Regions from separate parts of the Luteibacter mycovicinus genome, predicted to be linked through region 1. Evidence: riboswitches for the same ligand, from Rfam matches in the RefSeq annotation. Region 1 holds a riboswitch; each other region holds the start of a gene.

Region 1 (7,670 bases):
TGCTCGTAATAACGCAGGGTATGGACGGTCAGGCCGGTCGCCAGGGCGGCCTCGGCGATGGTCAGGTAGGTGGTCATGCCGAAAGCCTACGCCTTCGAGTGCGCTCTAGGTCAAGCGCCTCTTTTTATGCGGCTGCGGGCAGCGGCTGCACGGGCGTCGGCTTGTACTCGCTGTCCAGCGCGATCATCGTGAACGTGCCCCGCGTGCACAGCTCGCGCGCGCCGGTGATCAGATCCTCGGTGTACATCGCCACGTCGATCTTCATCGACGTACGACCCACCGAAATCACCGTGGCGATCAGCTCGACCATCTGGCCTTTACGAACGGGCACGTGGAAGTCGACCTGCTCCGAACGGGCGGTGACGACGATCTGGCGGGAGTAACGCGAGGCCGCCAGAAAGGCGGCCTTATCCATCCACGCCAGCGCCTGGCCGCCGAACAGCGTGCCGAGGTGGTTGGTGTGGTCGGGGAAGACGATTTCGAGGACGCGAGCCTCGGTGGGACGGTCGATAGCGGTCATGGGGGACGAATCCTGTTGCAGTGCAGCATGCATCATACAGGGTCCCCCGTTTCCTCAGAACGACTGGTCGAACGCGACCTCGCCCTGCACGCCGACCTGGTACGACGACACGCGGCGCTCGAAGAAGTTGGTCAGTTCCTGGACGTCCTGCAGGTCCATGAAGTCGAACGGATTCTTCGAGCCATACTTCTTGGGCATGTCCAGCTGGACCAGACGCTGGTCGGCGCAGTATTCGAGGTACTGGCGCATGTCGTTGACCGACAGGCCGGCCACGCCGCCCGAGAGCACGTCGGCGGCGAACTGGGTCTCGCAGGCGATGGCGTCCTCGAGCATCGCTTCGACTTCCTGGCGCATCTGGTCGTCGAAGAGGTCCGGCTCCTGCTCGCGCACGGTGCGCACGACCTCGAAGGCGAACGCCATGTGGCCGGACTCGTCGCGGAACACCCAGTTGGTGCCCGAGGCCAGGCCGTGCAGCAGCCCGCGCGAACGCAGGTAGTACACGTAAGCGAAGGCGGCGAAGAAGAACAGACCTTCGATGCACGCGGCGAAGCAGATCAGGTTGAGCAGGAACTGGCGACGGTGCTCGCGCGTCTCGAGACGGTTGAGGTTCTGGATCGAGTCGATCCACTTGAAGCAGAACTCACCCTTCTGACGGATCGACGGGATGCTCTCGATCGCGGCGAAGGCCTTGTTGCGCTCGGCCGGTTCCGGAATGTAGGTGTCCAGCAGCGTGAGGTAGAACTGCACGTGCAGCGCTTCTTCGTACAGCTGGCGCGAAAGGTACATGCGCGCTTCGGGCGAGTTCACGTGCTGGTACAGATTGAGTACCAGGTTGTTCGACACGATGGTGTCGCCGGTGGCGAAGAACGCGACCAGACGATGGATCAGGTGACGGTCCGCATCCGACATCTTCGACTTCAGGTCGGTGGTGTCGAGCGAGAAATCCACTTCTTCCACGGTCCAGGTGTTGCGGATCGCCGCGCGATACATCTCGTAGAACTGCGGGTATTTCATCGGCCGCAGGGTCAGCTCGAAGCCGGGATCGAGAATATGGGTATCGCGGGTGACGGGAGAAGCGGACATCGGGCTACCTCGAATTAAATACGTGTAGGAGCGCGCCCTGCGCGCGAAAAACCAACGAAGCGGCGATGCTGAAACGTTTGGCGCAGGCAGCGGCTTCGCGCGCGGGGCGCGCTCCTACAGGGATGCTGCGCCCCTTGCGGGGCGCGTTGCTTTTATTGGCAGGCTTCGCAGTACTCGGGGTTCTCGAGCGAGCAGAACACCGCGGCTTCGGCCTGCTCCTGCGCATCGGCGACCGGAGCGGCCGGCGTGGGCAGCGAGGCCGACGACGAGCTCACCGTGGTCTTCGCGATGCGGGTGGCGGGACGCGAACGCAGGTAGTAGGTCGTCTTGATGCCCGACTTCCACGCGTACATGTACATCGAGGACAGCTGACCGATGTTCGGGTTTTCCATGAACAGGTTCAGCGACTGGCTCTGGTCGATGTACGCACCACGCGCGGCGGCGAGATCGATCAGTGCCTTCTGCGGCAGCTCCCACGTCGTGCGGTAGACCTCGCGCAGCGCGGCCGGAATCGCGGCGATGCCCTGCACCGAACCTTCGGCGAGCTTGATCTGATCGCGCACGTCGGCGGTCCACAGGCCCAGCGTCTTCAGCTCATCGACCAGATAACGGTTGACGACGAGGAAGTCGCCCGAGAGCGTCTCGCGCTTGAACAGGTTGGACACCTGCGGCTCGATGCACTCGTAGCAGCCGGCGATCGAAGCGATCGTGGCGGTCGGAGCGATGGCGATGACCAGCGAATTGCGCAGGCCCTTGGCCTTGATCTTCTCGCGCAGCTCGGCCCAGCGGCCCTCTACGCCGGTCGGCGTGGCCGCCGGCCAGTAGTCGAACTGAAGCTCGCCGTTGGCGGCGCGGGTTTCGTCGAAGCCCGGGTGGGCACCGTCGCGCTCGGCGATCTCGTTGGACATCGACAGCGCGTGGAAATAGATCTCTTCCTGGATGCGCGTGGACAGCTTGCGCGCTTCTTCGGAGTCGAAGGGCAGGCGCAGCTTGAAGAAGACGTCCTGCAGGCCCATCACGCCCAGACCCACCGGACGCCACTTCATGTTGGCCGTCTTCGCCGTGGCGATCGGGTAGAAGTTGAGGTCGATGACGCGGTTGAGCTGACGCACGGCGGTGCGCACCGTGGTACCGAGCTTCTCGTAGTCGAACTGACCGTCCACCACGTGCCGGGCCAGGTTGACCGAGCCGAGGTTGCACACGGCGGTCTCGCCCTCGGAGGTGACTTCAAGGATCTCGGTGCACAGGTTGGACAGGTGAATGACGTTTTCCGGACGCGCGGTCTGGTTGCTCGTGGCGTTCGAGCGGTCCTTGAAGGTCATCCAGCCGTTGCCGGTCTGTGCCAGCGAGCGCAGCATGCGGGCGTACAGCTCGCGCGCCTTGATCGACTTGGCGGCCAGGCCCTCGGCCTCGGCCTTCTCGTAGGCGGCCTCGAACGTCGCGCCCCAGGTGTCGACGAAGTGCGGCACGATCTTCGGATCGAACAGCGACCAGTCGCCGTCGGTCTCCACGCGGCGCATGAAGAGGTCGGGCACCCAGTTGGCCAGGTTGAGGTTGTGCGTGCGGCGCGCGTCGTCGCCGGTGTTCTCACGCAGCTCGAGGAATTCCTCGATGTCGGCGTGCCAGGACTCGAGGTACACGCAGGCGGCGCCCTTGCGCTTGCCACCCTGGTTTACCGCGGCGACCGAGGCGTCCAGCGTCTTCAGCCAGGGCACGAGGCCGTTGGAATGACCGTTGGTACCCTTGATCAGCGAACCGCGCGAACGGATGCGCGAGTAAGCCAGGCCGATACCGCCGGCGAACTTGGACAGCTGGGCCACGTCGCCGTACTTGGCGTAGATCGACTCCAGGGCATCCTGCGGCGAGTCCAGCAGGAAGCACGACGACAGCTGCTCGTGCGCCGTACCGGCATTGAACAGGGTCGGCGAGCTGGCCAGGTACTCCAGCGACGACAGCATGCGATACAGCTCGAGCGTCTCGGCCACGTCGTTGCCGCCGAGCGCGCAGGCGATGCGCATGAAGAAATACTGCGGCGTCTCGATGACGAAGCGCTTCGTCGGGTGACGCAGCAGGTAGCGGTCATAAACCGTGCGCAGGCCGAAGTACTCGAAGCGGCGCGACCCGGTCGTGTCGATGGCGTCATTGAGCTTGCGCGCATTGACCAGGACGAAGTCACGCAGGCGCTCGTTGAGGATGCCCAGGTCGAAACCGGTGGAGATCGACTGCGAGAACGACTGGATGTCCTGTCCGGACACTTCCTTGTCGACGAAGGCGGCGAGCAGGCGTGCGGCCAGCTGGCCGTACTCCGGTTCTTCGGCGGTGAGCGCCGCGGCGGTGCGGATCGACAGCTGGTCGAGTTCCTGCGTGGTGGCGCCATCGTAGAGTCCGCCGATGGTCTTCAGGGCGACGCGCATGGGGTCGACCGCGAACAGGCCGTCGGCGCTGCGGGTCACCGCGCGCACGATCTTGTTCACGTCGACGACTTCCTGGCCGCCGTTGCGCTTGGTGACGCGCATCTGGCCAGGGTTGTGCGGGGGCGTCAGCGCGAACGCCGGCGGCGGGTCGCTGCGGTAGCCGGCGGCAGGCGCCTTGTCCGTAGTGTTATTGGCGGAGACGGCGGCATCGGCCGTCTCGGTGCGCTCGCGCGCGGAAGAATCCATCGTGGTCATTGTCTTGGCTCGCCCCAGGTTCTATCACCCGTTCCCGGTCGGCTGGCTCGTGAGGGATGGGGCTGATGCGGGAAACGGCCGGGGACGGAGCGCGCCGCGAAGGGGCTCCGGTCCGCGACGTGCTTCCCCGCGGAAGCCGTCACCACTATCGAGGCCGCCCGGGCACCGATTGCTGGCAGGTCTTCGGACTCATGGACATGGACCTTTCGGTCCGCCTACCCGTCGCTTCCCAGCCCCTGAAGGACCAGTGCATTGAACGGGATCGTTTCCATTTACCGCTGCGGGGCAGTTCCGGATTCGCACCGGATTCCCTATTAAGTCCGACGGGCAGTCGCGCCTCTCCGGACACCAACGGGACACACCATATAGGCGGGGGGTGGCAGCGTCAACACAAGATGTAGGGTGTCGCCGCTATGTGCTTGATCCGCCGCAAGTGATTTTTTGCAACCCCTTTCCCGCCCCGCGACGAAGAGGACCATGAGGGTTTTGTGAAGATCGTCTACACAAAGCGCATGACCTCTAACCGATAACATCTGCGATCCCTCATAGGATCGCTCGCTAGATGACCTTGACGTTCGCGCTGCAGGAACATGCCCTGGTCACCGATGCGTTCGACGCGCTGCCCTTCGGCTTCACCGCCGTCACGGCGGATGGCGAGCTCCTGTATGCCAATGCCTGGATGACGGCACGCCTCCGCGACGCGGGTGCGTGCGGCTTTCTGACCTGGTGGAATGAGGAAAGCCGGTCTCGCCTCGAGACCGCCTTGTCGCTTGCTGACGCCGGGGGCGTCCGAGAGCTGGCCCTGGGCTCCGTGGAGGGCGCCACCTGGCGGGTCTCGATCGAGCCGTGGCGCGCTTCGGCGCTGGGCCAGGCGTCCTTCATCGTGAGCATCCGCCCGCTGTCCGGGCAGACCGAGGCCGCGCGCACCATCGAAGAGCGTCGTGTGGCGCTGATCGAGGTCAGCGACATCCTCCGCGAAGTCGAAGATCCCGCCGAGATCGCCTACCGCGTGGCCGAGGTACTCGGCCGCGCGCTTCATGTCAGCCGTGCGGGCTATGGCTCGGTGGACACGATCGCGGAGACCATCACGATCGAGCGCGACTGGAACGCGCCGGGCATCGTCACGATCGCCGGTGTCCTCAACTTCCGTGAATACGGCTCCTACATCGACGATATCAAGGCCGGCCGTACCGCGGTCGTGTCCGATGCGTACAAGGACCCGCGCACGATCCATACGGCGGACGCGCTGGCGTCGATCAGCGCCACCTCGTTCATCAACATGCCGGTGACCGAGCGTGGCGGCACGGTGGCGCTGCTCTATCTGAACCACGAAAGCCCGCGGGAGTGGCCGGAAGAAGAGATCGACTTCGTCCGCGAGGTCGCCCATCGCACGCGCGTCGCGGTGGAGCGCCGTCGCGCCGAGGCCGAGCTGCTCGAGTTCGCGCACAGTCTGGAGCGTCAGGTCGCCGAACGTACGCTGGAACGCGACCGCATCTGGCGCCTGTCGAGCGACATCCTCGTCGTCGCCGACACCGACACCCGCCTGCTCTCGGTCAACCCGGCGTGGACCGCGATTCTCGGCTGGAGCGAGCGCGACACCATCGGCCGCTCCTATCTGGACTTCGTGCATCCGGACGACACCGGGCGCACTGGTGAGGAAACCGAGCAGCTGGCCGACGGTGTGGCTACGCTCCGTTTCGAGAACCGCTACCGCACCGCGGACGGTGGCTTCCGGCACCTGTCCTGGCGGGCGGTCCCGAGTGAGGGCATGATCTTCGCCGTGGCGCGTGACGTCACCAGCGAGCGCGCACGCGACGCTGAACTGGATGCCGCCCAGGAACAGCTGCGCCAGGCGCAGAAGATGGATGCGATAGGCAACCTGACCGGTGGCGTCGCGCACGATTTCAATAACCTCCTGCAAGTCATCAGCGGCAATCTGCAGCTGCTTGGCGCGGATGTGTCGGGCAACGAACGGGCCGAGCGGCGCGTCGCCAATGCGATGGCCGGCGTCACCCGTGGCTCCAAGCTGGCCGCCCAGTTGCTCGCCTTCGGCCGGCGTCAGCCGCTCGCGCCCAAGGTCGTCAACATCGGTCGCTTCATCCGCGACATGGACGAACTGTTGCGCCGCGCGCTCGGTGAGGCCATCGAGGTCGAGACCGTCATCGCCGGTGGCTTGTGGAACACGCTGGTCGATCCGTCCAATGTCGAGAACGCGCTGCTGAATCTCGCGATCAATGCACGCGACGCGATGCACGGGCAGGGCAAGCTCACCATCGAAGCCGGTAACGCCTTGCTCGACGAGGCCTATGCCACGGCACACGGCGACCTGCGGCCGGGCCAGTACGTCATGCTCGCCGTGACCGATACCGGTACCGGTATTCCGCACGACATCCTCGACAAGGTGTTCGATCCCTTCTTCACGACCAAGCCGGAAGGGCGTGGAACGGGCCTTGGCCTTTCGATGGTCTACGGCTTCGTCAAACAGTCCGGCGGCCACGTCAAGATGTATAGCGAGGCCGGTGAAGGCACGACGGTCAAGATCTACCTGCCGCGTTCGACGCAGAGCGAAGATCGCGTGGTAGCCATCGAGGAAGAAGCGGTGCGCGGCGGTGACGAGACGATCCTCGTCGCCGAAGACGATGAAGCCGTGCGCGAGACTGTCGTGGGCATGCTGGGTGAATTGGGCTATCGGGTGCTCAAGGCGCGTGACGCGGAGAGCGCCCTGTCGATCATCGAAAGTGGCATCGCCATCGACCTGCTGTTTACCGACGTGGTCATGCCCGGTCCGCTGCGCAGTCCGCAGCTGGCGCGCAAAGCCGTCGAGCGCCAGCCGGGGATCGCTGTGTTGTTCACCTCGGGCTACACGGAGAACGCTATCGTCCACGGTGGCCGTCTCGACGAAGGCGTTGAACTGCTCAGCAAGCCGTACACGCGCGAGCAGTTGGCACGGCGTGTGCGTCAGTTGTTGAGCTCGCGCGTCCCGCGCACGATCGCCGAAACGGTATCGGCACCCGCTGCCGGTTCCTCAGCATCGTCTTCTGCCGCGCTGCGTCCTTTGCGTGTCCTCGTCCTGGAGGACGATGCGCTGATCCGCATGTCCATCGCGGAGATGCTGGAAAGCCGCGGGCACACGGCGTTCGAGGCGGGCGACGGCAACGAGGCGATCCGCCTGCACGGTGTCGAGGGTATTGACGTGCTGCTCGCCGATGTGGGCCTGCCCGGCATGAGCGGTGTCGAGGTGGCGGAGCGCCTGCGCGAAAACCAGCCGGAGCTACCGGTGATATTCGCTACAGGCGATCACCTGGCGAATGGCGTTCAGCGCGATTCGCATACGGCGGTCATCATCAAGCCCTACGGCGTCGCCGATCTGATGGAAGCACTGGGACGGATCACCCGGG
Region 2 (7,670 bases), 1.2 Mb from region 1:
GGTCGTGTTCGCGCTGATGGGCCTGATGTGCGCCTTCGCCGGCATCATCACCGTGGCCCGCACCGGTTCGGGTTCGCCCTCCGCCGGTACCGGCGGCGAGCTGGACGCCATCTCCGCCTGTTTCATCGGCGGCACGTCGATGCGCGGCGGTTCCGGCACGGTCTACGGCGCGCTGATCGGCGCCCTCGTCATGGCCAGCCTCGACAGCGGCATGCAGCTGATGGACGTCGACAACTCCTGGCAGATGATCATCAAGGGCGCGATCCTTGTGCTCGCGGTGTGGGTGGACGTGCTGTCGGGTTCGAACCGTAACGGCTGAGCATAAAAATCATGGACGATTTCGACACCCTCCAGGGTCAGTGGCGCCAGGTTCGGCTCGAAGCGAACGGCATCATCGACCCTCCGGATGACCACAGCGGGCATGGCGCGATCACCATCATCGAGGGCGATACCTTCTCGGTACGTCGGGAAGGCGGCGAGGTGCTGCTCGCCGGACACTTCGTGCTTGATACGACCACGCAGCCGAAGTCGATCACCTGGATCGACAGCATGGGCGACGACGCGGGTAAGCGCCTGCCCGCCAGTTACGTATTGGACGACGACCAGTTCCTCTTCATCGCGGCCGATGAAGGTATGGCCCAGCCGACGGCATTCGTCACGTCCCCGGGCCTGACGTTGCGCGGCTTCGTCCGGCATCGCCCCTAAAAATGTAGGAGCGCGCCTGCGCGCGATGCTCTTGCGCTGACCGTCGTGCGTCAGGCGTTAAGAGCATCGCGCGCGAGGCGCGCTCCTACAGGTCTTACTTTCCGCTGTTCAGCGCCCGAGCCATCTTCAGATGTTGCTTCAGCGTCGGCAGGGTCTTCTTAGCGAAGGCTTGCAGTTCCTTGTTCGAGCCCTTCTCGGCCTCGACCTCGAAGATGGCGATGGCCTTCTCGTGATCGGCGACAGCTACCTTCGCGTATTCCTTGTCGAACGCCGCGCCATTGAGGCGCTTCAGCGCGTCGATGTCTTTCTGGTTCGCGGGCGGCGGGCTCTCGGCGGTGGCATAGCCGCGGTCTCCGCTCGCAAGATTCTTCAGCTCCTCGCCCGACTTGGTGTGGTCGTCGACCATGTGCTGGCCGAACGACTTCACCCTGGCCGATCCGCCGTTGGTCACGGCGATCTTGCCCAGCTCCACTTCGGCCAGGCCTGCGCCGCTGGCGTTGGTGACGAAGCCGGCATCGGTCGGGGTACCGCCCTTGGAATCGGTCTGCTTGGCGTCGTCCTGCGCATGGGCGGCGAAAGGAACGGCGGCCACGAGTAGCGCGGTCGCGATGAGGCGGGGCAGGGTGCGTGACATCATGGATTCTCCGGTAGCACGGTAACGGCTGTCAGATGTCTCATTCCAGCCATGAAAGCATTGTGACCCCGGCGGCAACTTTCTGAAGTTCCTGAACGAAAACGGGCGCCTGAAGGCGCCCGTTTCCTATCGCATGTCGCACAAAACTTATCGCATGTCGCACAAAACTTACTTGCGGCGAGCAACCGTCGCGCCGAGGCCGGCGGCGTCGCGCAGGACGTCAGCCTTGTCGGTCTTCTCCCAGGAGAACGCCGTGAACGTGTTGCCGTTCTTGTCGGTGACGTCGTACGGCTTGCGGCCGAAGTGACCGTTGGAGGCGGTCGGCTGGTACATCGGGTGGACCAGATCGAGCATCTGGATGATGCCGTACGGGCGCAGGTCGAAATGCTTGCGGATCAGCTTCTCGATCTTCTCGTCGGGAATCTTGCCGGTGCCGAAGGTCGTCACCGAGATCGAGGTCGGCTCGGCGACGCCGATGGCGTAGCTGACCTGGATTTCGCAACGGTCGGCGAGGCCGGCCGCGACGATGTTCTTGGCGACGTAGCGCGCGGCATAGGCAGCCGAACGGTCGACCTTGGACGGATCCTTGCCCGAGAACGCGCCACCACCGTGACGGGCCCAGCCGCCGTAGGTGTCGACGATGATCTTACGGCCGGTCAGGCCGCAGTCGCCCACCGGTCCGCCGATGACGAACTTGCCAGTCGGGTTGATGTGGAACTTGGTGCCCTTGTGCAGGAGCTTCGCCGGCAGCACGGGCTTGAGGATCAGCTCGCGCACGCCTTCGATGAGGTCCTTCTGCTTGACGTCCGGATCGTGCTGGGTCGAGAGCACGACGGCGTCGATGGCGACGGCTTCGCCGTTCTCGTAGCGCAGGGTGACCTGGCTCTTGGCGTCCGGGCGAAGCCACGGCAGCGGCGAGTTCTTCTTCTTGCGGACCTTGGTCTGCTGCTCGACGAGACGATGCGCGTAGTGGATCGCCGCCGGCATGTACTCGGTGGTTTCGTTGGTCGCATAGCCGAACATCAGGCCCTGGTCGCCAGCGCCCTGTTCTTCCGGCTTCTTGCGGTCCACGCCCTGGTTGATGTCGGGCGACTGCTTGCCGATCAGGTTGAGAACGCCGCAGGTCTCGCCGTCGAACCCGACTTCCGAGGAGTCGTAGCCGATGTCGAGGATGACCTTACGGGTCAGCGCTTCCAGATCGATCCAGGCGCTGGTGGTGATCTCACCCGCGACGATGGCGACACCGGTCTTCACCAGCGTCTCGCAGGCCACGCGCGCACGCGGGTCCTGGGCCAGGATGGCGTCCAGAACGGCGTCGGAGATCTGGTCGGCGATTTTGTCCGGATGGCCTTCGGAGACCGACTCGGAGGTGAAGAGGAAATTGCTCATCGAGGGTATATATCCTTCTTTACGGATAAAGAGATAAATGGGGCGCGCCATGATACACGCCCCGTCGCCGGTTTGCAGCGGCAAGGGTACCCCCGGCGGGTGACGATTGCATGGATGTTCAGCGCGGGAAGGGGTATGAGGGGGTTGGGAGGGGGGTGCCGCCCGCTCTGTTGGCTTTTCGCGCGCGGGGCGCGCTCCTACGACAGCCGCCGTGTAGGAGCGCGCCCCGCGCGCGAAAGGCCAACAGCGCGGGGACACGGTGCCCCTTTTTCCGTCAGGCCACCTCCGCCAGCCGTTCGCGGGCCGCCCGGGCCACGGCCACCATCCCGGTCAGGGCCTCAGCTACCTCGGGCCAGCCGCGGGTCTTCAGGCCGCAATCGGGATTGACCCAGAGCTGGTCCGGACGAAGCACCTGGAGCGCCCGGGACAGCAGATCGGCCATTTCCTCCTTGCCGGGCACCCGCGGGGAGTGAATGTCGTAGACGCCGGGTCCGATCCCGTTCGGGTAGCGGAACCGTGTGAAGGCGTCCAGCAGCTCCATCCGCGAGCGGCTGGTCTCGATCGAGATCACGTCCGCGTCCATCGCGGCGACCGCCTCGATGATGTCGTTGAACTCCGAGTAGCACATGTGGGTATGGATCTGGGTCGAGTCGCTGACGCCACCCGCGGTAATCCGGAACGCGTCGACCGCCCAGTCCAGATAGGTGGCCCAGTCACCCCGGCGGAGGGGAAGGCCTTCGCGCAGCGCCGGCTCGTCGATCTGCACGATGCCGATGCCGGCTTTTTCGAGATCGTGGACCTCGTCACGCAAGGCCAGGGCGATCTGTCGGCACACCTCGGCACGCGGGAGATCGTCACGTACGAACGACCACTGCAGCATCGTCACCGGACCGGTGAGCATGCCCTTCATCGGCCTGGCGGTCAGGGACTGGGCGTATGCGGACCAGGCGACGGTCATCGCGGCGGGACGCGCCACGTCACCGAAGACGATCGGCGGCTTGACGCAGCGCGAGCCGTAACTCTGCACCCAGCCCAGAGACGTGAACGCGTAGCCTTGCAGCTGTTCGCCGAAGTACTCGACCATGTCGTTGCGCTCGGGCTCGCCGTGCACGAGGACATCGAGGCCGGCTTCTTCCTGAAACGTCACGGCGCGCCGCACCTCCTCGCGAAGCACGGCCGTATAAGCCTCGTCGTCAAGCTTGCCCGAGCGATGCGCGGCACGCGCAAGGCGTAGTTCCGTGGTCTGCGGAAACGAGCCGATGGTGGTGGTCGGCAGGTTGGGCAGGCCGAAGCGCTGCTTCTGCACATTCGCGCGAAACGCGTAGGCCGAGCGGCGCTGTCCGAACTGGGGCGTCAGTCCACGCACGCGCGCCCGCACGTCGGCGCGCAGCACGTCGGGAGAAAGCAGACGCGCCGCCACCGTCGCTTGCTGACGCGCGAGCGCGAGCTGCGCCGTCTCGTCGCCGACGGCGGCATCGGCGTAGCGTCGCAGTTCGGCGATCTTCTGCCGCGCGAACGACAGCCAGTCGCCGATCGAACCCGGCAGGTGCCTTTCTTCCGACGCATCGATGGGCACGTGCAGCAGCGAGCACGACGTCGACAGCCACAAACGCTCGTCGCGGAGGCGCTCGCGTGCGCGGGCGATGCGCGGCGCGATGGCGGACGGGTCGCTCAGCCAGATGTTGCGGCCGTCGAGCACGCCGGCGGACAGCACACGACCGGCGGGAAGCGCGTCGAGCACGGCATCCAGTTGCCCGGGCGCGCGCGCTAGATCGACATGCAGGCCGGCGACGGGCAACGACGCCGCCAGTTCGAGGTTGCCGCCGAGCTCGCCGAAGTAGGTCGCGAGCAGGATGCGGCCACGCGACCGTTCACCGATGGCGGCATAAGCGCCGCGATAGGCCGCCTGCCAGTCCGGCTCGAGATCGAGCACGAGGGCCGGTTCGTCGACCTGGATCCAGTCGGCACCCGCGTCCGCGAGCGCATCGAGCAAACCGCTCCACGCCGGCAGCAACGCGTCGAGCAGCGCGAGGGGATCGCTGCCGTCGACGGTCTTGGCCAGACGGAGGAAGGTCAGCGGACCGAGGAGTACGGGGCGCGCCGCATGGCCGAGTGCGATGGCTTCACGATATTCCGCGACGACCTTGTCGGCGCGCGTGGCAAACGACTGGCCCGCCTGCAGCTCGGGGACGATGTAGTGGTAGTTGGTGTCGAACCACTTGGTCATCTCCAGCGCGTGCAGGTCGACTTCGCCGTCCTGACGGCCGCGTGCCATGGCGAAATAGCCGGCAAGCGGATCGCGCTGATGGAGTCCACGGTAGCGCGGGGGAATGGCGTCGACCGCGACGGCGGCATCGAGCATATGGTCGTAAAGCGAGAAGTCGTTGACGGGAACGCTGTCGGCTCCCGCGTCGCGCGCGAGGCGCCAGTGGCGTTCGCGGAGCTGACGGGCGACGGTGAGCAGGTCGTCGGCGCTGGTTTCACCCCTCCAGTGACTTTCCAGCGCTCGCTTCAGTTCGCGGCGTCGGCCGATGCGGGGAAAACCGGGGTAGGTAACGTGTGGCATGTGGATGATTCCTCTTCGTGGCAAAGAGGAGGGAAGGGCGGTTCGTCGCGGACGCACGTGCACTGCCACACGGAAGGTGCGGCAGCGTGAAGGCGTCATGCGGCTTGCCGTCGACCTTCGCCCCCGCGGGCGAACCGGACCCTCGCGCGAACGCGACGGCCCAGGTCGGGCAGGGCACACGCACCCATGACGGCACGCGCGCCCAGGCCGGCGGCAGGTCTTCGGGCTCGTGGATGTGGCACCTGGGTGCCGCCTTGCGTGTCGCTTCCCGGATCGCCATCGATCCAGTGCTGATGACGCGCTCGTCTCCACATACCGCTGCGGGGCAGCGCCGGATTCTCACCGGCTTCCCTCTTCGCTTTTATCCTTCTATTCGAATAGAGAGATAAAGACCGCTGGCGGCCCAGAGGTTAGCCCTACGGACGGGGCAGGTCAACGAGCCAGGCATGCATCGCGTCGACATGTCGCCCGCGACGATGCGCCAGGGCATCGGGAGTAAGGCATGGCGGCAAGGCACATCGTGATGGCGACGGTGGGATCGCAGGGTGACCTGTTTCCGTTCCTGTCCGTGGGGCGGGAGCTGGTGGCGCGGGGCCATCGGGTCACCATCGGTGCCCATGCGATTCATCGCGAGGCGGTGGCGGAGGCCGGGCTGAGGTTCGTCCTTGCCAGCGGGATCGCGGAGCCCGAGGACAAGGCCGCCTTCGCTGCCCGGGCGTTCCATCCGCTGCGCGGTCCGCGCTTCGTCGTACGTGACCTGGCTGCGGAGGATGTCGCGGCGAGCTACCGCGCGCTGGCGCCGGTATGTCTGGAGGCCGATGCGATCGTCACCTCGACGCTCGCCTTCGCCGGCCAGATTCTGGGCGAGACGACACGCGTGGCGTGGTTGTCCGCCGTCCTGTCGCCCGCGGTGTTCCTTTCCGCTTTCGATCCGCCGGCGACGGGCATGGCGCGACTCGACCGTTTCTTACGTGCGTCGCCGCGTCGTGGCGCCTGGGTGCGCCGGATCGGCGAGCGGGTGACCGCACCGTGGACACGTGCCGTGCGCAGCTTCCGGCAGTCGCTGGGTCTGGCGCCGGTGTCGGTGTGGGGCGATCCGTTTCATCGCGGACAGCACGCGCGCGATGGTGTGCTGGCGATGTATTCGCCGTTGCTGGGTCACGCGCCGCAGGATGCCCCGGCGCACAGCGTGGTCACTGGCTATTGCCGTTACTCGCCCTTCAACGAAACCCTTCCCCCGGAGCTGTCGGCGTTTCTCGACGCGGGTGACGCGCCGATCGTGTTTACGCTGGGATCGGCGGCGGTGCACGCGGGCGAGGCCTTCCTTCGCGAGAGCATGGCGGCGGCAGGCGCGCTCGGACGTCGTGCCGTCTTGCTCACCGGCTCGCCCGAGATGCGCGCGCGCTTGCCCGACACGTTGCCAGCCGGGGTGATGGCTGTGGAATACGCGTCACACGGTGCGCTGTTCCCGCGCGCTTCCGCGGTGGTACACCACGGGGGTGTCGGCACGACGCAGGAGAGTTTGCGCGCGGGGTGTCCGGCGCTCGTGGTGCCGCATGGCTTCGATCAGCCTGACAATGCGGCGCGTGTGCTTCGGCTGGGTGTGGGCGATGTATTGCCCGCTTCGCGTTACCGCGCTGACCGGGCGGCGGGGAAGCTGCGCGTGCTTCTGACCGACGAGGGAGTGGCCTTGCGTGCCCAGCGCGCGGCTGAAGTCATCCGGGCCGAGCGAGGCGCGTCGCCGGCCGCGGATGTGATCGAACAGGCGATGGCGCGGCGAGACCGCCGTATGGCAACAACATAGCCGAACTGCCGCAAGCAACGCTTACGCGAACCCTGCGATCGCCCGCGGCGTATAAGCCTCCTCCAAAGCTGCCGTCTCTTCCTCGGTCAGCTCCAGATCGATCGCCGCCACCGCATCATCGAGATGCTGCGGCTTCGACGCCCCGACGATCGGCGCAGTCACGCCGTCACGATGCGCCACCCACGACAATGCCACCTGCGCACGAGGCACGCCACGCGCATCGGCCACCTTCTTCACCGCCGCGACGATGGCGCGATCCGAGTCTTCCGTGGCGTTGTAAAGCGTGCCGCCGAAGACATCGCTCTTCTGCCGGTCGCTGCCCTCGTCCCAGTCGCGCGTCAGCCGTCCGCGTGCCAGCGGGCTCCATGGCAACACCGCGATGTGCTCATCGATGCAGAACGGAATCATCTCGCGCTCTTCCTCACGCTGCAGCAGGTTGTAGTGATCCTGCATGCTGATGAACTCGGTCCAGCCATGCATCCTCGAGGTGTAAACCATCTGCGCGAACTGCCACGCATACATCGACGAGGCGCCGAGGTAGCGGACCTTGCCGGCCTTCACCACGTCATGCA
Region 3 (7,670 bases), 1.3 Mb from region 1:
GTTTGGCATAGGTGTGGATGCGATAGTCCAGCCGGTACTCGGTCGAAAAGAACTCACTGGCATACGCGTTGCGCGTGATCTCACCGCCGCCTGCTTCCCGGTAGTCGACCATGCTTCGATACAAGCCATGCAAGTCGCCGCCCGCGCAAAGGGCCTTCTCGCCGGCTCCCTGCAGGACGACCACCGCGATCGCGTCGTCGTCGGCCCATGCGCGAAGCTGGGCATCCAGCAGGCTCGCCATCGTCAGTGAGAGCCCGTTGAGGGTCTTCGGCGCATGGAGTGTCGCGATGCCGATACGTCGGCCATCCCGCCCGTCGCGCTCTTCGAACAGCACGTCGCTCATGCGTTCTTCCACTCGGCCGGGCGCTTCTCGAGAAAGGCGTGTACGCCCTCCGTCTGATCGGCGCTGTCGAACAGGTCGACGAAGGCTTCGCGCTCGGCGACGAGCGCGGCGGCGTGCGTCTGAGTGCGCGTCGCCTGCACCAGGCGCTTGCAGGCCGTCACGCTGGTGGGGCTCTGCTTCGCGGCACGCGCTGCCCATGCGAGCGCGGTATTCAACCCTTCGCCTCGGGGAACCACGTCTTCCACCAGCCCGATGCGCAAGGCCGTCGCGGCGTCGACTCGCTCGCCGAGCAGGATCATCCGCTTCGCCCAGCCCTCGCCGACCAGGCGCGGCAGGTTCTGCGTACCGCCGGCACACGGCAGCAGTCCCACACCCGCTTCCGGCAAGGCCATCTGCGCGTGTTCCTCGGCGATGCGAAGGTCGCATGCGAGTGCACATTCGAGGCCGCCACCCATCGCATAGCCGTTGATGGCCGCGATGCTCACGCCACGGAACGCCGACAACGCCTCGAAGGCCTCACCGAACCGACGGGCGGCTTCACGCGCCAGCGCGCGGTCGCCATCCGCGAACTGCTTGAGATCGGCGCCGGCCGAGAAGAATTTCTCCCCCTCGCCCGTCACCACCAGGGCGTAGACATCACGATCCGCATTCAGCGCCGCGACGAGATCGCGAAGCGCGGAAAGGCTACGTACCGTCCAGGTGTTGGCTGGCGGGTTGATCAGCGTCACGATGGCCGTGTGGCCTTCGAACGCCAGCCTGAGCCCCGTCCAGTCGGTGTCCTTGTAACCGGTCATCGCAACTCCTCTTCAGTGTTGAGCAAGTGGCGCGCCACGATCACGCGCATGATTTCGTTGGTGCCTTCCAGTATCTGATGCACACGGCTGTCGCGCAGCAACCGTTCGATCGGGTACTCGCGAATATAGCCATAGCCGCCATGGAGCTGCAGGGCGTCGTTGCAGATGTTGAATCCCGCATCGGTGGCGAAGCGCTTGGCCATGGCGCACCACACCGTGGCGTCGTGACTGCGTGCGTCGAGCTTGCGCGCCGCCGTGTGCACCATCTGTCGAGCGGCGACCAGCTGGGTCGCCATATCGGCCAGCTTGAACTGCAAGGCCTGGAACTCGCCCAGCTTGCGCCCGAACTGCCGCCGCTCACCGAGATAACGCCGCGCGGCGTCCAGGGCGCCCTGTGCGGCACCGAGTGAACAGGCGCTGATGTTGATCCGCCCACCGTCCAGACCCTTCATGGCAATCCGAAACCCTTCACCCTCTTCGCCCAGAAGGTTCGACGCCGGCACACGAACGCCGTCGAACGTGATGCCCCGCGTGGGCTGACTGTTCCAGCCGAGCTTGTCCTCCTTACGCCCATACGTAATGCCTTCGGCGTCGGCGGGTACGGCGAATGGACTGATACCACGCGCACCCTCGCCCCCCGTGCGGGCCATGACCACGAGCATGTCGGTGGCACCGGCTCCCGAGATGAAGGCCTTGCTGCCGTGGAGCACGTATGCGTCACCATCACGCACGGCGCGCGTCTGCAGAGACGCCGCATCGGAACCGGCGCCCGGCTCGGTCAGGCAGTACGACGCAAGCTTCGCCCCGCTGCACAGCGTCGGACCCCATTCGGCACGCAACGAAGAACGTGCATGCGTCGCCAGCATCCACGTCGCCATGTTGTGGATACTGATGAACGCCGCGGTGGATGGATCGGCGGCGGCGAGTTCTTCAAACACAATCGCCGCATCCAGCCGGGTCAGCCCGCTGCCGCCGGCCGCTTCGTCGACATACAGGCCGCAGAAACCCAGTTCGCCCGCCTTGCCGATGGCCTCACGCGGAAAGATGCTCTCGGCGTCCCAGTGCGCCGCACGCGGCGCCAGTTCGGATGCCGCGAAATCGCGCGCCGCCTCGCGAAATGCCATCTGCTCGTCGCTGAAGCCGAAACCTTGCCCCATCACAGGAATATCCATGACGGCCGCCATCACTTGAGGCTGATCGTCGTATTGACGCCGTGGCCACGCGTGTCATCGTCGAACCAGCGCGACGTGATCGTCTTGGTCTGCGTGTAGAACATGACCGCCTGCTTGCCGTAAGGGCCCAGGTCGCCGAGTTTGGACGCACGCGATCCCGTGAACGAGAACAGCGGCACCGGCACCGGGATCGGTACGTTGATACCGACCTGCCCCACATCGATGTCTTCCTGAAAGCGACGGGCAGCCGCACCGCTCTGCGTAAACACGGCCGTACCGTTTCCGTTGGGATTGGCGTTGACCAGGTCGATCGCTTCGTCCAGCGTGTCGACCGTGAGGACGACCAGCACGGGCCCGAAGATCTCTTCGTCGTAGATACGCATGCCAGGCTTCACGCCCGAGAAAATCGTCGGCCCGACGAAGTTGCCTTCGTCGTAACCCGGCACGCGAAAGCCGCGACCGTCGAGCTCCAGTGTCGCCCCCTGCGCTACCCCGGCGTCGATCAGGCTCTCCACGCGCTCACGCGCTGCGGATGAGATCAGTGGACCGACATCGGTGCCCGCTTCGATGCCTGCGTTCACCCTCAGCGCCTGCGCTCTGGCGACGATGTCGGGAATCCACTCCCGCGCGTTACCGACCAGCACCGCCGTCGATGCCGCCATGCAACGCTGCCCGGCCGCACCGAAGGCGGCACCGACCATGGCATTGAGCGTCTGCTCCTTGTTGGCGTCGGGCAGAACGACAGCGTGATTTTTCGCTCCCATCATGCACTGCACGCGCTTACCGGCTTGCGATGCACGGTGATAAACGTGCGTACCGACCTTCGTCGATCCGACGAAAGACACCGCCTTGATGTCGACGTGATCGCAGATGGCGTTGACCACCTCCTCGCCCCCGTGCACGACGTTGAGCACGCCTCTGGGAATGCCCGCCTCCTGCGCCAGCTCGACCAGCCGCATGGTGACCATCGGGTCCTGCTCCGACGGCTTCAGCACGAAGGTGTTTCCCGTGGCGATGGCCATCGGAAACATCCAAAGGGGGATCATCGCCGGAAAGTTAAACGGCGTGATGCCGGCGCAGACACCCAGCGGCTGCAGCAGTGTGTACGTGTCCACGCCACCGGCCACGTTGTTGGCCAGCTCGCCGAGTTGCAGATTGCCGATGGCCGCCGCGTGCTCCACCACCTCGAGGCCACGGAACACGTCGCCTTCCGCGTCCGGCAGTGTCTTGCCCTGTTCCGCCGTGAGGATCGCCGCCAGCTCCGCCATGTGTTCGCGGATCAGCTGCTGGTATCTGAGGAAGATGCGGGCCCGCGTCCCGATGGGCGTCTTGCGCCAGGTGGCGAACGCGCGCCGGGCGGCGGCGACGGCCGCATCCACCTCCCGGGACGTGGCGAAGGGCACACGTGCCAGCACGACCTGCGTCGCCGGGTTGATCACATCGCGCCATTGTGTGGTCGCGGACTCGACGAACTCGCCGTCGATCAGCAGTTTGACGGTCGCGACGTCGGTCGCGGCACGATTCATCTCGTTCATGATGCCTGTCTCCATATCGCTCACCCGCGAAACCGGGCGTGCGTGAGCGAGACAAGTCGGTTCGAGGCCGCGGACGCCGCATCGAGCCAGCTCGTCCGGTTGCCCACCGCAACACCCGAGGAAGACACCGCAAGCGGTGCCCACCACGGGCCGGTCTCCGGGCTTGCGAGCGATGCGATCCGCATCACCCCGACACCTTCCCGCGTTGCCGCAGTGGTTCTGAGTCGGGTTTTCTCGCCTACCGTTGCGGGGGCAGCGCCGGCATCGGACCGGCTTCCCGTTTCACCCTGCGCACCGGAATGGCGGCGGCAGGACACCTGTGGCCAGCGGAAGTGTAGGCGGCGACGCGGCGAGCGACACGCTGCGATGCAGTAAAGGCGCCTTGGATGCCGCCACGGATTCCGACTAAGCTGCGCGGACCAGCCGTTCCACGCCCAGGAGATCCCGATGATCGACCACACCGGCGCCACCGTCAGCGACTTCGAGCGCAGCAAGCAGTTCTACACCACCGTACTGGCGTCCATCGGCTACGAACTGATCGTGCACTTCCCCGCGTCGAAAACGGGGCGCACCGATGTGGCGGGGTTCGGCGAGAACGGCAAGCCGGATTTCTGGATCTACCAGGGCACACCCAATCAGCCGCCGGTACACGTCGCCTTTCGAGTGAGTTCGCAGCAGCTGGTGCGGCTATTTCATCAGACGGCGCTGGATGCGGGCGCGAGGGACAACGGTCCGCCGGGCCCGCGTTCGCACTATCACGAAGGCTATTACGGCGGTTTCGTGCTGGATCCGGATGGCCACAACATCGAGGCGGTGTTTCACGCCAGCTGATGGAAGATCATTGATGAACTGCCCGCATAGGCTCAAGCGGTTTATCCCACTTAATCACTGGACCCCCGGTCGGTAGCATGGCGTCATGGCTACCTTCTGGAGATCACCATGAAAAAGCGCGTTCTCGGTAAAAGCGGCCTGGAAGTCTCAGCCCTCGGCTTTGGCTGCATGGGCCTCAATTTCAGCTATAGCCACGCGCTGAGCAGCGACGAGTCAGTCAAGCTCATGCGCGAGGCGGTGGACCTGGGCGTCGATTTCTTCGACACGGCCGAGGTCTATGGCCCGTTCACCAACGAGGAAATCGTCGGTAAAGCCCCCGCGCCGATGCGCGACCGCGTCGTCATCGTGACGAAGTTCGGCTTCGCGTTCGATCCGGAAACGAACAAGCAGACGGGTCTGGACAGCCTCCCGGAAAACATCCGCAAGGCCGCCGAGGGATCGCTCAAGCGTCTGGGCATCGAGCAGATCGATCTGCTCTATCAGCACCGCGTAGACCCGAACCGGCGGCAGACCTCCCCCGCACTGACCCTGCTGGTGGATGCGCGACGTTATCGTGGCTGAATCGCCCACAATCCCTTGACGTTTCCGCGATTGACACCATCTCGTAGGTAGCCGAGGATCGAATCAGGCCGCGCCCGGGTCCCGGGGCCGCGCAGCAAGCAGGAGTCACCCATGAGCCAACGTCATCTCGTCCTCGCCGCCTTGTTCGCCCTGGCCGTCGTGTTCTTTCTCGCCGGTTCGGTCACAGGGACGTTGCTGCTCGTCGCCGCTGGCGTGGTGACGGAGACGGCCTTCTGGTTCAACATGATGCAGCAGCGCCGGATGCAGCGGATCAAGGTTCGCGCGCGACGCGATCGCTGAGCCTCCCGTAAGTCGGCGTCAGAAACCCCGCACCGCGGGGTTTTTTTATGTCGCCCCGGAAGCCTCCTCCGCACTCGGTCCCCGCTCCAGATACGTCGACAGAGCGATATAGCTCCGCGTCCCCTTGAATCCCTCCATCGCGTGAATCCGCTCCAGCAGGTGCTCGAGCCCCCGCGTATCGGCCGTCCGCACCTTCAGCAACATCGCGCTCTCTCCCGTCACGGTGTGGATTTCCTCCACCTCGGGAAAGGCCTGCAGCGCCAGCAGCTGGCGTGTCACCGCCCAGCTGGTCGTGTCCACGTGGACGAAGGTCAGCAACGGACGCCCGACCTTCACCCCATCGAGCACAGCTACGGTGGCCTTGATGACCCCATCCCTGCGCAGCCGCTTCACCCGCTCATGCAGCGCGGGTGCGGAGAGATGCAGCCGTTCGGCCAGCTCCGCGTAGCTCAGCGTGGCATCGGCGGAGAGCGCGCCTAATAATTTTCGGTCGATCGCGTCGAGCCGGACCGCGTCGGGGGTCTCGCCCGGAATGGCTTTCGTTTTTTTCGTCATGGCAGCCTGTCGCCCTTTCGCCGAATGACATTCGGCGTTTTACTGAATCAGCCTAACAGACTGCGAAGAACCTTCGACATGACCACCTTCGACACCCGCGTCGCCATCCTTGTCCGCAGCGATCTGCTGACATGGCAGAAGCTCAACGTCACCGCCTTCCTGGCCACCGGCATCGCCGGAGCGGCGGCGGATGCCATGGGCGAGCCATACATCGATGCGGCCGGACGTCACTACGCGCGCCTGCTCGGGCAGCCGATGCTCGTGTTCGGTGCCGATGCGACGCAGCTCGCCCATGCGCATCGCGTCGCCATCGAACGCGACGTGACCCGCGCGATCTATGTCGAGGCGATGTTCTCCACTGGACACGACGCGGCCAACCGCGAAGCCTTCCTCGCGGAAGATGCCGATGCACCCAACCTCGTCGGCATCGCGTTACGCGGGCCTCGCAAGGCGATCGAGAAAGCCACGAAGGGCGTGCCCCTGCACACGTGATTTCACGGGAACCGCAAGCCGGGGCTGCGATAATCCCTGGATGACCAAGCGTAGATCCCCGCCCTCTTCGACCGACCTCCATGGCTTCGTGCGTGTACGTGGCGCACGCGAGCATAACCTCAAGAACATCGACGTCGTGATCCCTCGCGACTCGCTCGTCGTGTTCTCCGGGGTGTCGGGATCGGGCAAGTCGTCACTCGCTTTCGGGACGCTGTACGCGGAAGCGCAGCGACGCTACTTCGAGTCGGTGGCGCCTTATGCGCGACGCCTGATCGACCAGGTCGGCGTGCCGGACGTCGACGAAATCGAGGGGCTGCCGCCCGCGGTGGCATTGCAGCAGCAGCGCGGCACGCCCGGAGCACGCTCATCGGTGGGTAGCGTCACCACGCTGTCGAGTCTCGTGCGCATGCTCTACTCGCGTGCGGGCTCGTACCCCGCCGGCCAGGCCATGTTGTTCGCCGAGGATTTCTCGCCCAACACGCCGCAAGGTGCCTGCCCGCACTGCCACGGCCTGGGCCGCGTGTACGAGGTGACGGAGGCATCGATGGTGCCGGATCCCACGCTGACTCTGCGCGAACGCGCCATCGCGTCATGGCCACCGGCATGGCACGGTCAGAATCTGCGCGACATTCTGGTCACTCTCGGCTACGACGTGGACGTGCCCTGGAAGGACCTGCCAAAGAAGCAGCGCGACTGGATTCTGTTCACCGAGGAAACCCCGACGGTCCCGGTCTATGCCGGCTTCACGCCGGCGGAAACCCGTGCGGCACTGAAGCGAAAGACCGAACCCAGCTACATGGGCACGTACATGGGTGCGCGGCGTTACGTGCTGCACACCTTCAGCACGACGCAAAGTCCGCTCATGAAGAAACGCGTGTCGCGCTACATGATCGGCAGCGTCTGTCCTGTCTGCGATGGCAAGCGCCTGAAGCGCGAGTCGTTGTCCGTGACTTTTGCAGGGCTGGACATCGGAAGCCTGTCCGCGTTGTCATTCGATGCACTGGTCGATACGTTGAAACCGGCAGCCGAGGGGCGGTTCGACGATTTGGCCGAGTCGACGACACGCAGCCGCGCCGCGGGCAAGCGC
Region 4 (7,670 bases), 300 kb from region 1:
ATAGCGGGCACAGAGGGCCGGCGTGAGCGTCAGCGACACGATGGCCGAAATCAGCACGGCCGCCGCCAGGGTCACCGAGAACTCGCGCAGCAACTTGGTGATCATGTTGTTGCCGAACAGCAGCGGCGCGAACACCGCCACCAGCGACAGCGTGATCGACATCACGGTGAAGCCGATCTCGCGCACGCCCTCGAGCGACGCCGGCATCGGTTTGCTGCCGTTCTCCATGTGCCGGACGATGTTCTCGATGACCACGATGGCGTCATCGACGACGAAGCCGATGCACAGCACCAGCGCCATCAGCGACATCGTGTTTAGCGTATAGCCGAGTGTCCACATCACGACGAAGGCGCCGGCCAGGGACAACGGCACGCTCAGCGTTGCGATCAGCGTCGGACCGAGACGGCGCAGGAACACCATCATGACCAGGAAGACCATGACGATGCTGATCAGCAGCGCGACCTTGACCTCGTGCAGCGCGGACTGCGTGGTCTGGGTCAGGTCGAAGATGGGGGTGACCTTCGCGTCCGCCGGCAGCAGCGAACGGAAGCGCGGCAGCGCGGCACGGATCGCGTCGGCGGTGGCGATGGAATTCGCCTCCGGACGCTTGCTCATCTGCATGGTGACCGAGCGCTCGCCCTGGAACCATGCGGCCTGGTACTGGTCCTGCTGGCCGTTGTAGACGCGGGCGATGTCCGAGAGGCGCACCGGCACGTTGTTGCGCATCGCGATGAGGATGTCGCCGAAATCCTTCGCGTCGCGAATGCTGTCGTTCGCGACGACCGTCATCTGTGCCTTGCCGTCGGACAGCAGGCCCTGCGGCGAGGTCACGTTGGCGGCGTGCAGCGCATTGGACACATCGTTGGCGGTGAGTCCCTTGGACGACAACGCGCGGGTATCCAGCTCAACGCGCACGGCGTGCGGGGTCCCGCCGAAGACCTGTACGCGCGACACGCCATCGATCTGCGCCACGGCGGGCCGGATCAGGGTGTCGACGACGTCGTAGAGCTTGTCCGGCGGCAGCGACTTCGAGGTGAACGACACCAGCAGAACGGGAATCTGGCCGGTGTCGAACTTAAAGTACTGTGGGGGGCTGGGCATGCCGGCCGGCAGGTCGGCGGCGGACGCGTTGATCGCGGCCTGCACGTCACGCGCGGCGGCATCGGTGGAGCGGTCCATGCTGAAACGGAGGCGGACGAAGCCGCTGCCTTCCGAGCTGTTGGAATACATCTGGTCCACACCCGGGATCTGGCCGAGGTGGCGCTCCAGGGGGGCGATGATGGTCGAGGCCATCGTCTGCGCGTTCGCACCGGGCATCTGCGTCTGGATGAAGACGGCGGGCACTTCGATGGACGGCAGGGCCGCCACGCCGAGCAGCATGTAGGCGATGGAGCCGCACAGCACGAGCCCCGCCGCAAGCAGCGAGGTTCCGATCGGCCGGCGAATGAAAGGTGCAAAAACGTTCACGACACTTCCTGTGATCGCGGGAAGCATACCCGCGCCCGGGGACTTTATGACGTCCGCGCCGGTCCGTGGCGTGTGCCTTTAGTGGGGGCCCTGCCGGAAGACAGGGGTGCGGCGTTTGCCCGAGCCCGGTGCCAGGGGTAGGAGCGCGCCTGCGCGCGATGCCGTGAAACATCGCGCGCAGGGCGCGCTCCTACACGGTGCTCCCTCAGCGTACGGGCGAGAACCGCACGGTCACATAGTAGGTCCGCCCCAGCTGGTTGTAATACGCCGCCGTCTCGTACCGCTTGTCCGCCACGTTCGCGACCCGGCCCTGCACGCTCCAGGCATCGTCCATGTGCCAGGTGGCACGCAGATCCGCGGTCGTGTAGCCGCCCAGACGCGTCGTGTTGGCCGCGTCGTCGTAGCTGTAACCCGAGGCGTAGACCGAGCCACCCAGTGTCAACGCGCCCAGGTCCTTGTCCAGATCCACGCGACCGGTGCGACGCGGACGGCGGGCCAGCAGGTTGTCCTTCTCGAGCCCGCTGTCCCGGTCCAGCGGCTGCTGCAGCGTCAGGTAGCCGCGCACGTGCCAGCCATCGACGTCCGCGCCCACCTGGCCTTCGAGGCCGCGCAGGCGGGCCTTGCTGACGTTGACCGGCAGGAAGTTCGCGTCGTAGCCGATCAGGTCGTCGACCTGGCTCTGGTAGGCGTTGACGGCCCAGTTCCAGATGCCCGGACGACCCGACAGGCCGATCTCGGCGGTGCGCGACTTCTCCGGCTTGAGGTTCACCGTGGGCACGCCGTACGGGTAGTACTCGTCGTTGAAGGTCGGCGCGTGGAAGGCGGTGCCATAAGAGGCCGTGACCTTCATGCCGTTGTCGAAACGGAAGCCATAGGCGGCCGAGCCGGTCGTGTGGTTGCCGAACTGGGTGTTGTGGTCGTGGCGGGCCGACAGCTGGATCTCATGCGGGCCGAACACGCCCTGGTAGAGCGCGAACACGCCCGTGTTGTTGCGGGTGTCCTTGAGATAATCCGTGTCGCTGCTCAGCTTTTCCTGCTGGTAGTCGACGCCGGCGCTCAGCGTCTGGCCCGGGGCCAGCGTGAAGTCGTTCTGCCAGGAACCCTGATTGCGCTTAGAGTACAGATATCCCACGCGCAGCTTGTCGGCACCGGTGACGTAGTTGAAGTCCGCGTCGTAATAGCCCTTGTCGGCGCCATTGAGGTAGTTGTCGGCGCGGTCCTGGTTCTGGCCCAGACTGACCGACATGCGCCACGTGGACAGCACGTCGAAAGCCAGCTTCGCGCCGGCGACCTGCTGCGAGCGTCGGGTCAGGTTCTGGTAGTCGCCGTCGTATTCGATATCGCCCTTGCTGCGCAGCCAGCTGCCGGTGAGCTCGGTGCCGTCGTCCCAGCGATAACCGCCCGACAGCGCGCCGTTGTACGTGCGATAGGCGTCATGGTCCGGCTCGTCGGTGAAGCAGCCCTTGAACGCCGTGCCCGCGCCGATGCGGCAGGCGTTGATGCCCGAGGTGTACTGGCCGCCGAGGCTGGCGTTGTACCAGCCGTGGGTCGTGCCGCCCGACACGCCGACCTGACCGGCGGTGTAGCCGTGGCTGCCGCCGGTGACCGAGAGGCTCGGGGTCGGCGCTTCGCCGGCCTGGCCGTGGCGGGTGAAGATCTGGATGACGCCGCCGATCGCGTCGGAGCCGTAAAGGCTCGAGCGCGGACCGCGGACGACCTCGATATGGTCGATCTGCTCGACCGGCAGCTGCTCGTAAGCCGGCAGACCCGCGCCCACGGTACCCACGCGGACACCGTCCACGAGGACCAGCGTGTGCGAGGAGTTGCTGCCACGCATGAACAGCGAGGTCTGCTGGCCGATACCGCCGGTGTTGGCCATGACCACACCGGGCAGCCCGGCGAGCAGGTCCTGGACGTTACGCGGCTGCAGACGCTCGATGTCTTCGTGGGTGATCACGGTCACCGGGGCGAGTACCTCGTCCAGCGGCGTGGCCGTGCGGGTCGCGGTGACGATCACGGGATCGAGGGCGTCCGGGGCGTCGGCCGCGTGGGCAGCGGCGATCGACGACAGCAGGGCTGCCGCGAGCAGGGTCTTCTTCATGGAACGGTCTTCCTCCGCCGCATAGCGCGGCAATGCGTAGCTCAAAGGGCGCGCGAGGAGGACATACGGCGAACGGCACACGGGCGGAACCCGGATGACTGTCCGGATTCGCCCTCCGCGAATCGCCCGAAACGGGACGACGCCCCGGGATGGCTCACGGGGCGCGTCGTCGGGCCGGTCTCCGGACTCACGCCGTCCCCGAGGGGTGTCGGACCGGCGCCTTCCCGCTGTCGCAGTGGCTGAAGCCGTGTCCGAGGGGCCGTGACGACCCCGGGCGCTTACCGTTGCGGGGGCAGTGCCGGCCTTGCCGCAGAGGCGGCGCACCGGCTTCCCGTTTCATCCCCGTGGCGCGACGCCCCGGGGACACCCGAACCCCGCGACTTTAACCGGAGGGTGGGGCGCTGTCACGACCGCCCGATCAGCCCGCGGCGTAAACGCGCTCGCCGCCGATCCAGGTTTCGATCACCGTATGGGTCTCGTCCATCACGACGAAGTCGGCGCGGTAACCGGCGGCGATATGACCGTGGGTGGCGCCGAGGCCGAGGAACGCGGCCGGATACGTTGACGCCATGCGCGCGGCTTCATCGTAGGCTACGCCGACCATGTCGACCGTATTGCGCACCGCCGTGGCCATGTCCAGCGCGGAGCCGGCCAGCGTGCCGTCCGCCGTCTGGCAGACGCCGTCGCGCACGGTGATGGTTTCGCCCTTGAGCACGAAGTTCGGATTGTCCGACCCCACGGGCGGCATCGCGTCGGTGACCAGCATCATCTTCCTTGGCGCCTTCGCCGCGATGGCGACACGCAGCGAGGTCGGGTGCACGTGGTGGCCGTCGACGATCAGACCGCACCAGCTGGCCTGGTCTTCGAGCGCGGCACCGACGACGCCAGGCTCGCGGCTGGTGAAGGGTGTCATCGCGTTGAACAGATGGGTGAAGCCGCGCACGCCCGTCGCCAGTGCATGCCGCGTGGTCTCGTAGTCGGCGGCCGTGTGGCCCGCGGCCACGATGACGCCGTTGGCGACCAGCTCCTGGAGTACTTCCGCGGAAGCGCGCTCGGGAGCCAGCGTCAGCAGGGTCACGCCGCCGTGGCGCCGCGCGACCATCGCGACATCGTCGGCATCGGCGATGCGAAACTTGGCCGGGTCGTGCACGCCCTTGCGCTCAGGGGCGATGAAGGGGCCTTCCAGATGGATGCCGAGCACGCCCGGCACGCCCTGGGCGACCGCGTCGTTCACGGCATCGATGGCTTTCGCCATGACCTCCGCGTCGTCACTGATCAGCGTGGGCAGAAAACCCGTGGTGCCGAATCTCGCGTGTGCCTCGCCGATCGTGCGGATCGCGTCGACCGTTGGTGCATCGTTGAACAGTACGCCGCCCCCGCCGTTGACCTGGCAGTCGATGAAGCCGGGCAGCAAGGTGCGACCACCGAGGTCATGGCGCTCCGCCGCGCGCACGCGCGGATCGGATGGCAGCGCCAGTCCGGTGATCTTTCCATCGTCGACCAGCACGGCAAAGCCGCTCTGGAATCCATTGTCGGTGAGCACACGGCCGTTGACGAGGGCGAGAGTCATGGCGATTCCTTGAGGGTGACGGTCAGACGGTCTCGGTGACTTTATTCAGGTGCGGCGGCACGTCGGGATTGAAGCCGCGCTTCAGCGCGAGCGCCGCCGTGGCGCGGTAGAAGCTCTGCACCGTGATCAGCGGCGCGGCGATCGGTGCGGTGGCGACCAGCGGCAGCACACCCTCACCCGTCGCACCCGGCGCGGCGATCCAGACATTGGCGCCACGCTTGCGGAACTCGGCGGCGACATCGAGCACGCCCGGGAGCGTGTCGTCGTTCTGCGCGAAGAACAGCACCGGGAAGTCCGGGCCGACCAGCGCCATCGGGCCGTGTTTCACTTCGGCCGCGCTGAAGGCTTCGGCATGCAGGCCGCAGGTTTCCTTGAACTTGAGCGCCGCTTCCAGCGCACCGGCGAAGCCGAAGCCACGACCGACCACGAACAGGTTGTGCGCATCGACGAGGCCTTCCGTCAGCGACGACCAGTCGGCATCCCAGCCCTGGCGCAGCTGCGCGGGCAACGCGGCCAGGGCGTCGGCGATCTCGGCCTTGCCACTCCACCGGGCGGCGATATGCAGAATCGCGAACAGCGCGCCGAGATAGCTCTTGGTCGCGGCGACGCTGGTTTCCGGGCCCGCGTGCAGCGGGACGACCACGTCCGCGACGTCCGCCAGCGGCGAGTCGGTCACGTTGACCAGCGCCACGACGTACGCACCGGCCTTCTTCGCGGCTTCAGCGTTGCGGACCAGATCCGGACTCTTGCCCGACTGGGATACGGCGACGTAAAGCGCGCCATCGAGGCGCTGCGCGGCGTGGTAAATCGAGGTGACCGACGGCGAGGCCGAGGCGGTGACGACGCCAAGCTGCGTTTCGAACACGTACTTCGCGTACATCGCCGCGTGATCCGAACTGCCACGGGCGCAGGTGATCACCATGCGCGGCGGGTTCGCGCGCAGGCGCTCGGCAAGGGCGCCGATCACGGCTTCGTTAAGGGCAAGCTGCCGCTCGACGACCTCGGCGGTCTCGTGCGCTTCGCGGTACATCAGGGTGTCTTGCGGCTGGATCGTCATGAAGAAGGGTCCGTCAGTCGCTCTGCAGTTCGGCGACGAAGTCGTAGATGTCCCCGCGATACCAGGAACACGTGAACTCGACGATGCGGCCGTCGTCGAGGAAGCTGCGCCGCTCGATATTCAGCCCGGCACTGCCGGCGCCGAGCCGGAGCAGCCGGGTCTGGGCAGGGCCCAGCACCACCGCGCGCAGGCGTTGCAACGCACGTCGCGGGCGGTTGCCCAGCGTGTCGAGCGCTTCGTACAGGGAGTCCTCGACCAGGCTGGGGTCGGGCAGCAGGTTGAGTGGCACCGCGCTGCGCTCGATCGCCAGCGGCTCGTCGCCCGCGTAGCGCAGGCGGTGCAGGCGGACCACCTGGGTGCCGGGCGAGAGATTCATCGCCATGGCTTCTTCCGGGGTGACCTCGCCGATGGCCCGCTCGAAGAACTCCGAGCGCGGATTGAGCCCGCGCGCGCGAAGATCCTCGGTGAAGCTGGTCATACGCGACAGCGGCTTGACGATGCGCTCGGACACGAAGGTGCCCGCGCCATGACGCTGGGTGAGCAGACCATCCTCGACCAGGCCGCCGATGGCCTTGCGCACGGTAACCCGGGACAGCGTGAGGGCCCTGGCCAGGTCCCGCTCACTGGGCAGTGCATGGCCGACCTGCACCTCGCCGTTTTCGATCACGTTGCGGATGGCGCGACGCAGGCGCATGTACGCCAGCGGCTGCCGCGCGGCCGGGTCGTACTGCAGGCGTTGGTATTCGGCGACGAGAGCGCTTTCCATGGTCGAGAAGATACCAATCAACGACCACTGCGGCAAGACCGTCCAAGCCCGCGAATACCAGTGAGCGATTCAAACGGGCGTTTGCACGATGCAAAGTCGGCCCGTAAACGTTTTTGCGGCGTCATCGCCTCATATCGTGACGGAAAACGCCGCCTTGAGTGGTACGGGGCTGGTATGTCCTGGTATGTCACTGGTACGATCCGTCGGCATACCCATCGATCCCAGCAGGCCACTGTCGTGAGCGCTCATCTCCTCCCGATCGAACCTTTCGATCTGGTCATCTTCGGCGGCACCGGCGACCTCGCCGTCCGCAAGCTTCTTCCCGCGCTGTTCCATCGCTTCGTGGACGGCCAGATCCAGCCCAGCAGCCGCCTCATCGGCGTGGCCCGCGAGGCCCTCGACGATGCGGGCTACCGCGACCTGGTCCGCTCCTCGGTCGAGAAAGGCGTGTCCCACGTGGCTCCGGCCCAGCTGGACGCGTTCATCCAGATGGTTTCCTACCGCTCGCTCGACGCGCGCAAGGAAGAAGGCTGGGATGAATTCGCCGCGCTGATGCAGCAGCAGGCGCAGCACATCCGCGTGTTCTACCTGTCGACCGCGCCGGACATCTTCACCGACATCTGCCAGCGCCTCGGGTCGCTCGGTCTCAACGGCGAGCGCTCGCGCGTGGTGCTGGAGAAGCCGATCGGTCGCGATCTGGAAAGCGCCA

The links. A riboswitch is a leader RNA that binds a small molecule or an ion and turns the genes downstream of it on or off. The one in region 1 is predicted to bind cobalamin.
Region 2: another riboswitch for cobalamin. It lies ahead of metE (5-methyltetrahydropteroyltriglutamate--homocysteine S-methyltransferase); the one in region 1 lies ahead of FA85_RS11835 (ribonucleoside-diphosphate reductase subunit alpha).
Region 3: another riboswitch for cobalamin. It lies ahead of FA85_RS17730 (CoA-acylating methylmalonate-semialdehyde dehydrogenase); the one in region 1 lies ahead of FA85_RS11835 (ribonucleoside-diphosphate reductase subunit alpha).
Region 4: another riboswitch for cobalamin. It lies ahead of FA85_RS10665 (TonB-dependent receptor domain-containing protein); the one in region 1 lies ahead of FA85_RS11835 (ribonucleoside-diphosphate reductase subunit alpha).

Annotation. Positions count from the first base shown of each region.
Region 1 is NZ_JQNL01000001.1:2,693,871-2,701,540, forward strand. Features, by position in the region: gene FA85_RS11820 (MerR family transcriptional regulator) at 1-77, opposite strand, end outside; gene FA85_RS11825 (acyl-CoA thioesterase) at 125-520, opposite strand; gene FA85_RS11830 (ribonucleotide-diphosphate reductase subunit beta) at 575-1,603, opposite strand; gene FA85_RS11835 (ribonucleoside-diphosphate reductase subunit alpha) at 1,756-4,263, opposite strand; cobalamin riboswitch at 4,430-4,640, opposite strand; gene FA85_RS11840 (hybrid sensor histidine kinase/response regulator) at 4,835-7,670, shown strand, end outside.
Region 2 is NZ_JQNL01000001.1:1,542,275-1,549,944, reverse strand. Features, by position in the region: gene FA85_RS07015 (sugar ABC transporter permease) at 1-319, shown strand, start outside; gene FA85_RS07010 (TIGR03067 domain-containing protein) at 331-705, shown strand; gene FA85_RS07005 (DUF4142 domain-containing protein) at 800-1,342, opposite strand; gene metK (methionine adenosyltransferase) at 1,508-2,728, opposite strand; gene metE (5-methyltetrahydropteroyltriglutamate--homocysteine S-methyltransferase) at 3,003-5,294, opposite strand; cobalamin riboswitch at 5,490-5,706, opposite strand; gene FA85_RS06990 (glycosyltransferase) at 5,797-7,098, shown strand; gene FA85_RS06985 (aldo/keto reductase) at 7,120-7,670, opposite strand, start outside.
Region 3 is NZ_JQNL01000001.1:3,975,478-3,983,147, reverse strand. Features, by position in the region: gene FA85_RS17745 (enoyl-CoA hydratase/isomerase family protein) at 1-343, opposite strand, end outside; gene FA85_RS17740 (enoyl-CoA hydratase) at 340-1,137, opposite strand; gene FA85_RS17735 (acyl-CoA dehydrogenase family protein) at 1,134-2,309, opposite strand; gene FA85_RS17730 (CoA-acylating methylmalonate-semialdehyde dehydrogenase) at 2,321-3,835, opposite strand; cobalamin riboswitch at 3,976-4,180, opposite strand; gene FA85_RS17725 (VOC family protein) at 4,292-4,675, shown strand; gene FA85_RS17720 (aldo/keto reductase) at 4,784-5,236, shown strand; gene FA85_RS17715 (hypothetical protein) at 5,348-5,536, shown strand; gene FA85_RS17710 (Lrp/AsnC family transcriptional regulator) at 5,582-6,091, opposite strand; gene FA85_RS17705 (DUF2000 family protein) at 6,170-6,583, shown strand; gene FA85_RS17700 (excinuclease ABC subunit UvrA) at 6,624-7,670, shown strand, end outside.
Region 4 is NZ_JQNL01000001.1:2,392,787-2,400,456, forward strand. Features, by position in the region: gene FA85_RS10660 (efflux RND transporter permease subunit) at 1-1,467, opposite strand, end outside; gene FA85_RS10665 (TonB-dependent receptor domain-containing protein) at 1,673-3,568, opposite strand; cobalamin riboswitch at 3,725-3,954, opposite strand; gene nagA (N-acetylglucosamine-6-phosphate deacetylase) at 3,987-5,138, opposite strand; gene FA85_RS10675 (SIS domain-containing protein) at 5,161-6,195, opposite strand; gene FA85_RS10680 (GntR family transcriptional regulator) at 6,209-6,961, opposite strand; gene zwf (glucose-6-phosphate dehydrogenase) at 7,136-7,670, shown strand, end outside.